DNA from 2 places in the Stutzerimonas sp. LR2 genome. Region 2 is predicted to be linked to the other one. Evidence: riboswitches for the same ligand, from Rfam matches in the RefSeq annotation. Region 2 holds a riboswitch; the other holds the start of a gene.

What was found. Region 2 has a riboswitch for cobalamin ahead of btuB (TonB-dependent vitamin B12 receptor). Riboswitches for the same ligand answer to the same signal wherever they lie in the genome.
Region 1: another riboswitch for cobalamin. It lies ahead of ACVRRC_RS19090 (TonB-dependent receptor domain-containing protein); the one in region 2 lies ahead of btuB (TonB-dependent vitamin B12 receptor).

What each region holds. Positions count from the first base shown of each region.
Region 1 covers NZ_JBVTRR010000005.1:317,634-321,537, reverse strand. Annotated here, with positions in the region: gene ACVRRC_RS19095 (cobalamin-binding protein) at 1-100, shown strand, start outside; gene ACVRRC_RS19090 (TonB-dependent receptor domain-containing protein) at 123-1,988, opposite strand; cobalamin riboswitch at 2,086-2,302, opposite strand; gene ACVRRC_RS19085 (AAA family ATPase) at 2,409-3,904, opposite strand, start outside.
Region 2 covers NZ_JBVTRR010000002.1:173,045-176,948, reverse strand. Annotated here, with positions in the region: gene btuB (TonB-dependent vitamin B12 receptor) at 1-1,645, opposite strand, end outside; cobalamin riboswitch at 1,764-1,983, opposite strand; gene ACVRRC_RS07185 (metallophosphoesterase family protein) at 2,129-2,932, shown strand; gene nhaD (sodium:proton antiporter NhaD) at 2,955-3,904, opposite strand, start outside.

The DNA of each region.
Region 1 (3,904 bases), on a different contig from region 2:
GCGATTGCTGGAAGTGCCGGACAAGGGCCTGGAGCGACCGAGCTTCCAGATGCTGGGGGCGATCCGGAAGCTCTGCGAGGTGATGGCGGCAGCGCCCTGAGCGGGCGCGCCGGTAAACGTGATTAGAGCGAGGGCGTCCAGGTGACGGCGAACAGCGCGGTGCGGCCTTCGGTGTTGTATCCGTAGCGTCCGTTGGTGGTGCTGTAGGTGGTTTCCGCATAGTCCTTGTCGAACAGGTTGTTCAGCTTCAGGTCCAGCTTAACCTCCGAGTTGGCCTGCCAACTCCCACGCAAGCCAAGCAGGCCGTAGCCGCCGAGCTCGATGGTATTTTCAGCGTTGTCATAGCGTCCGCTGACGGCGCGCCAGCCCGCGCCGACCGAGAAGTCACCGAACTGGCGGTCCAGATCCAGGCTTAGCGTGCGCTTGGCGCGACGGGCGAGTGTATGACCGCTATCGCGATCGCGCGGGTCGATCAGACCGGCCGCGAGGCTAGCCTGCCAACCGAACACGTCCTGCCGGAGGGTGGCCTCCAGGCCGTTGATCCGTGCAGTCTGGACATTCTGAGGAATCCAGAAGGCGTCCGAGACGATGGCGTCCTCGATGTCAGTGCGGTACAGCGACAATTCCAGCGACCCGCTGTCGCTATAGCGGTTGCGCCATTGGAGCTCGTAGCTCTTGGATTTTTCGGGCGTAAGGTCCGGGTTTCCGAACAAGGAGTCGTACAGTTCGTTAAATGTCGGGGCGCGGAAGCCCTCGCTGTAGGACACGATCACGTCGTTGCGGGTATCCAGCGGTACGGTTAGCGCCGCGTTCCAGGTGTTCTCGCTGCCGTACTGTTCGTTCTTGTCGTGGCGCAGGCCAATCTCTGTAGAAAAGGCGTTGCCGGTATAGCGGTGCTGGATGAAGGCCGCCTGGTTCCAACGGGAGTCCTGGGCAAAGTCGCTCGAGCTGTGCAGCTGGTCCTCATGCCAATCGGCACCCAGCAACAATTGATGGGCCGGATCGAGCTGAAGTGTATTCACCCAGCTGGCCGAGTCACGATAGGTCGAGTAGCTGAAAAACACATAGTCAGGAGCCAGGGGGCTGTCGTTTCCGGTGTCCCGCTTGTCCTCGCTGTGCCCGACCTCAAGGCGGCTGTTCCAGACATCATTGAGTTTGGCGTCAACGAACCCGGAGATGCTGCTCAACTGGAAATCCACGGTCGGCTGAAAGCCGTCGAAGGTGTCGTCGAACTCAAGTTCGCCTCGCTGATCGAGCGCGCTGATACCCGCCTCGAGCCGATCATTAAAGCGGTGTGCAACGTTCAGACTGAGCGAACGATTGCGGTAAGCGTCGTCATCGCCATTGGCGCCGAAACTATCGCGCGTCGCGTCGATACCTTGGGTTTCATCCATCGCGGCCCCCAGGTTGAAGCGAGTCTGCCCATTCCCACCGGAGAGGTTCAGGCTGCGTTCGAAGGTGCCGTTGCTTCCCGCGCCGAAGCGGACCGCAGGCGCAAGCCCCTGACCGCTGCCTTGGCGGGTGAAGATTTGCACCACGCCGCCGATGGCATCCGAGCCATACAGCGCCGACCGCGGGCCGCGCACGACTTCTATCCGTTCGATCTGATCGGGGCTTAGAAATTCGAGGCTGCTGGTGCCGCTGGAGGTTGCGGCGATGCGCTGACCATCGACCAGAACCAGGGTCTGGGTACCGGAGGTGCCGCGAAGAAACAGGCCGGTTTGGCTGCCTGCTCCGCCTGTGCGGGTGATGCTTACGCCTGGCACACGTTCCAGCAGCTCCGCGACGCTGCGAATCTGCAACCGCTCGATATCATCTCGGTTGAATACAGTGGTTGCCGCCGGGGTCTGGCTGCGTCGCTGTGGTTCGCGGTTTGCGCTGACCACCGTATCGGACAGCTTCAGCGCTTCGTCGCGTGTCAGCTCAGCAGCAAACACCTGCACGCCAGGCAGCAGCGCCACGGCGAGGGCAAGTCGGGACAGTTTCATTCTTGGAATTCCTCAAAAGATCGCAGACTTTTGAGGAGGGCAGGAACAAGCGCGGGGATGACGGGCAGCAGCGCTTGACGGTGCTGCCCTCCGCAACACCAGTCGAATCCGTCAGGCCGGTCTCCGGGCTTTCGACACGCATCACGCTCACCTTCCCATGTCGGAACACAGTGGTTGTCGAGCGGACGGCGATTCCTGAGGATCGCGGTCGATTACCGTTGCGGGGGCAGCGCCGGCCTTGCTCTTCGAGCGCACCGGCTTCCCGTTTAATGCGGACCTTGCGGTCGTGCACACCTGGGCGGATAAGAAAACGCGCGAACCTTACGGCCGATGCTGGCGAAACACAAGCGGACCGATGGCCGCAAGCCTGTCAGCGCCGGGTCTGCGACGGCGGCAAGGTCGCGCCTGAAAGCGCGACCGCTAGGACAGCCCGCCGACGATCTTCAGCCCGCTCTGCCCGTTGCCCTGGCGCTGCACCTGAATCTGCACCGGGATGCGTTCGTGCATCTCGGCCACGTGGCTGATCACTGCCACCTTGCGGCCCTGGGCTTGCAGCGAATCCAGCGCGTCCATGGCGATCTGCAGCGACTCGGGATCGAGGCTGCCGAAGCCCTCGTCGATGAACAGCGATTCGATCCTGAGCTTGCTCGACGCCATCGAGGCCAGGCCCAGTGCCAGGGCCAGCGAGACGAGGAAGGTCTCGCCGCCGGACAGCGAATGCACCGAGCGCAGCTCGTCGCCCATCTCGGTATCCATCACCAGCAGGCCCAGCGGACTTCCGCCGCGCTTGAGCCGATAACGGCGGGCCAGCTGACGCAGCTGCACGTTGGCGTGCTGCACCAGAAGATCCAGGTTGTAGGCCTGGGCGATCTTGCGGAAGGCGCCGCCGTCGCTCGAGCCGATCAGCGCGGCGATACGCCCCCAGCGCTGCATTTCGGCGCGCGCCTCGTCGATCTGTGCCAGCAGCGCGTGGCTCTGGTGGCGGCGCTTGTCGTCGTCGAGCAGCGCGGCCCGGGTTTCGGCGCAGCGCTGCTCGGCCTGTTCGCAGCGGTGCAGCTGTTCGGCATGTGCCTGTTGCAACTGCTCGGCTTCCGGCACTTCGGCCTGTTGCTGCTGGTGGCTGGCCAGCCGATTGAGGCAGCCATCCAGCCGTTCGCGGCAGCGGGTCAGGGTTTCGGCGTTCTGCTGCAGGCGCTGGCGCGCCTCGGCCAGCAACGCGTCGTCCATCTGCAGCAGCTGGGCGAGGGTGGTGTCGTCCAGCGCCGGATGGGCGGTACGCCAGGCGCCCAGTTCCGCGTTCAGCGCGTCGCGTTCCTGCTGCAACTCGGCGTGGCGCTGGCGGCAGTTCTGTTGCTCGCTGTGCAGGCGCGTCAGGCCAAGCTTGCTCTCGTTGAGCTGCTGATCGATCCCGGCCTGGGTTTGCCGCGCAGTCTGGATGGCCGCGTCCAGCTGATGTTGCCAGGCGCTGGCGCTGCTTTGCTCGCCAAGGCTGGTCCGCAGCGCCTGCTGGCAGGCGAGCAGAAGCTTTTCGCGCTCAGCCTGCCGCACGCTGCAGCCTGCCTGTTTCTCCTGACGATGGTGCTGTTGCAACTGTTCGTCGCTGCGGCGCTGCTCGCCCTGGCGAAGCTCCTCGCTCAGCTCGGACTGCGCCTGCAGCTGCTGCAGCCGCGTGGCGATGCTGGCGTCCAGCTGCATAAAGGTCTGCGCCGGGTCTTCGCGCCAGCGCTGCAGTTGCTCGACGGGCAGCAGTTCGGCAAAGGCCGCCAGCTCCTCGTCGAGCTGCTGGCTGTCGCGGGCCAGAGCATCGCGCTGGCGCGCGAGCCGTTGAGTCGCCTCGACACAGGCCTCGCGCGCGGCCTGCCAGGCCTGCTGCAGAGTTTCGCTGCGCTGTTGCAGGGCGAGCAGTTGCTGCTGAA
Region 2 (3,904 bases):
CATGCAGGCTGGCACCGATGCTGAAGGCGCCGAGCCGGCGATCGAGGTCAAGGTTGAACAGCTGCTTGGCGCGACGCGCCAGTTCGTTGCCCCGGTTGGCACCAGCGGAGCGGTTCTCCGGTTCCAGCAGGCTGTAGTTGGCGTTCCAGTCCCAGCCGAGCAATTGGCTGCCGAGCACCAGCTCGACGCCTCGGATACGCGCTTCCTGCACGTTGGCCGGAGCGGAGAGGCTGGCGTCATAGGCGATCAGGTCATCCACTACGGTGCGATAGGCGTTCACCGCCCAGTGTCCCCAACCGTGCTGACCGGCCAGGCCGGCTTCGAGACTGCGGGAGGTCTCCGCGTCCAGCGCCGGGTTGCCGTAGTCCGGGAAGTACAGCTCGTTGAACGTTGGCGCCTTGAATGCCGTGCCGTAGCTGACGGTGGCACGCAACCAGTCGGTCAGCGCATAGCCGTAGCCGATGTTGCCGGTATCGTGCAGGCCGAACTGCTCGTTGTCGTCCCGACGCAGTGACAGCTGCCAGTCATGGCGGCCGGCCTCGCCCAGGTATTGGACGAAGCGCCCGAAGTTGTCGCGCGAATCCTCGGCGTACGCTGTGGTGCCGTTGATCTCGTCGCGCTGGTAGTCGGCGCCTACCGTCAGCATGTGGCCCGCGGCGATGTCGATGTCGTTCTGCCAGGCCAGCGAGTCGCGACGGCTGTCGAAACGCGAGCTGAATCGCCCGTCCTGATAGGCATCGGACTTGTCCTCGCTGCGCCCGGCCTGCAGGGTTACCCGCCAGGGCTCCAGTGGGCTGAAGCGCGCGCGCGTGCCGAACACCTTCGACTCTCCATCGGCATTGGCGCCGAAGCCAGATGTGCGTCGGCTGTTCACACTGTCGTAATCGTTGTGCGATTTGGCCTGCAGCAGGTTGGCGTCCAGCTCCAGGCCATTGTCGAAGCGGTAGCCGGCGGCAAGCGTGGCAGACAGGTTGCGATAGCCATCGGCATCGTTTTCATAACCGCTGGTGCCTGCCGACTTCACATTGATGCCATCGGTGTCCGAACCGCTGACGCCCAGGCTGTACCAGCCACGGCCGTCGCCGCCGGAAACGCCGGCGCTGCCCGTGTAGGTGTCATGAGTGCCGTAGCCGGCGGAGAAGAACGGCTTGACGCCCTGCCCCTGGCCCTTGCGGGTGAAGATCTGGATCACCCCGCCGATGGCTTCCGAGCCGTACAGGCTGGAACGCGGGCCGCGTACCACCTCGATACGTTCAATCAACTCCAGTGGCAGATCCTGCAAGGCCGCCCCGCCGGCGGACACCGAGCCGATCTTGATACCGTCGATCATCACCAGCACGTGGTCGGACTCGGTGCCGCGCATGAACAGCGCGGTGGACTTGCCAGGCCCGCCGTTGTTGGCCAGCGAAACGCCAGGCACCTGCTTGAGCAGCTCGGGTAACGAAGCCGCCTGGCTGCGCTCGATGCGCTCGCGGTCCAGCACGGTGACTGCGGCCAGGCTCTGCTGGGCGGTTTGCGCGGTACGGGTGGCGGTCACCACCTGCTGTTCGAGGTCCAGCGGGGCTGCGGCCAGTAGGCCGATGGAAAAGGGAAAACTGCCGAGCAGCACATAGGCCGCTGGCTTGAAACGGGGCTTGCCAGTCAAGGTTCAGGTCTCCGTCGTGCCCACCCGCACGACTGAAAGTCGACGAAGACAGACGGAGGAACCGCAAAAGGAAGTGAATACCGCGAGGGATACGCACCCGCCCAGCGCCCGCCGCACTGTCAGTGAAATGCGACAGGCCGGTCTCCGGGCTTGCGAGCGTATGCCTTGCGGCATCCCGAAACCGCGCCTTCCCATGCGTCATGCACAGTGGCCGTTGCGGTTTCTCGACTCGCCTACCGTTGCGGGGGCAGCGCCGGAATCTTCGTGAGAATGGACCGGCTTCCCTGTTTCACCCGTCTGGCACAAGGCCAGGGGGCACCTGAGGCGACGCGGAGGTTAGTCCAAGGTCGAACATCGCGCAACCATGAGGTTGCCGCGCAGCCTCTGCAATTTCCGCTTGCATCTCGCCGCTTGGAACGGCGGACGCCGAAAGGCTTCGAATGCAACAATGCCAGCCATCAGCCAGGACCATCAGCCAAGCCCATGACCAGCATCGTGCAGATCTCCGACACCCATTTCGGCACCGAGCAACCCGCCGTGGTCCAGGCGCTGGAGGATCATGTACGCGAGCATCGAGCAGACCTGCTGGTGTTCTCCGGCGACATCACCCAGCGCGCCCGCCGCGGCCAGTTCGCCAGTGCCGCCGCCTTCGTCCGCCGCCTGGAGGCCGATGGCGTCGGCGATACGCTGGTGATTCCGGGCAACCACGACATCCCGCTGTACAACGTCTTCGCACGCCTGTTCACACCCTACGGCAATTACCGCCAGCATTTCGGTGACGATCTGGAGCCGGTCTTTGAGAACGAACAGATGCTGGTGATCGGGCTCAACACCACCCATCCCCGCCGGCACAAGGACGGCGTGGTAACGGCACGGCAGGTCGAGCGCGTGGCGCGGCGTCTGGAGGAAAGCGACCCGGGCAAGATTCGCATCGTGGTGGCGCATCAGCCGTTCGGCGCCATGGTGCCGAGCGACCTGAGCAACCTGCAGCACGGCGCCGAACCCGCGCTGCAGCGCTGGGCAGAGCATGGCCTGGACCTGGTCATGGGCGGGCATATCCACCTGCCCTACGTGCTGCCGCTGTCCAGGCAGTATCCCGGGCTCGCCCGCGAAATCTGGATGGTGCAGGCCGGCACCACGCTCTCCACTCGCCTGCGCGGCACCTCGCCGAACTCCTTCAACCGGCTGAAACTGCACCCGGGCGATGAGAAGAAGGTCTGCGTCGAGCGCTGGGATCTTTCCGCTGGCCGTTTCGTGCTGGGTTCGCACTTCAACCTGAGCTGGTGATCCCGGCGCTCGCGCGGGGTGATCAGCCTATCGACAGACCGATCAGGTAAACGCCGGCAAAACCGATGTTGAAGGCGACGAACAGATAGAGCATGTGCCGCAGGTAGCTGCCGAAGGTCAGCCCCGGAACCTTGCTCATCGCGACGATACCGGAGGCCGAACCGATCACCAGCAGCGAACCGCCGACACCGACCGCGTAGGTCAGCACCATCCATTCGGCAACGCCCATTTCCAACCCGGATTTGAGCAGCGCGGCGGTCAGCGGCACGTTGTCGATCGCCGCCGACATCACCCCCATCAGGTAGTTGGCCATCACCGCCGGCACCTGGTCATAAATGTGCACCAGCCCGTCGAGCACGCGGATTTCCTTGAGCATGCCCACCAGCAGCAGGATGCCGAGGAAGAAGAACAGCGTCTCGAACTCCACCTGGCGCACGTACTCGAGGATCGGGTCGGAATCGTTGTCATCACTGAAGAAGCGCGCCACCAGGAACATCACCGACAACCCGGCGAGGAAGGTCAGCACAGGCGGAATCTGGAACAGGAAGTTGCCGATGATGGTGCTCAGAATGGTGCAGAGGAAGATCAGCGCGATGGCCACATCCACGCCGCGTACATCGTTGCGATGGCCCTGCACCACCACTTCGCCCTTCATGCCGATCGACAGCATCGCCGCCAGCACCATCACCGCGACGAAGGCGGGCACGGCCAGGGCCAGCAGCTGGAGAATCGCCACCTTGCCGGCGAGGAAGATCATCAGCGTGGTGACGTCACCGGTGATCAGCGCAACGCCGCCGGAGTTGACCGCGAACACCACCAGCGTGGCGAACTTGATGGTCTTGGCCCTATCCAGCTGCAACGACAGGATGAGCGTGATGGAGACCAGCGTCGCGGTGATGTTGTCGGCGAGCGACGAGAACACGAAGCAGAAGGTCGCCGTGAGAAACAGCAAGGCCCGCTCGCTGATCCGCT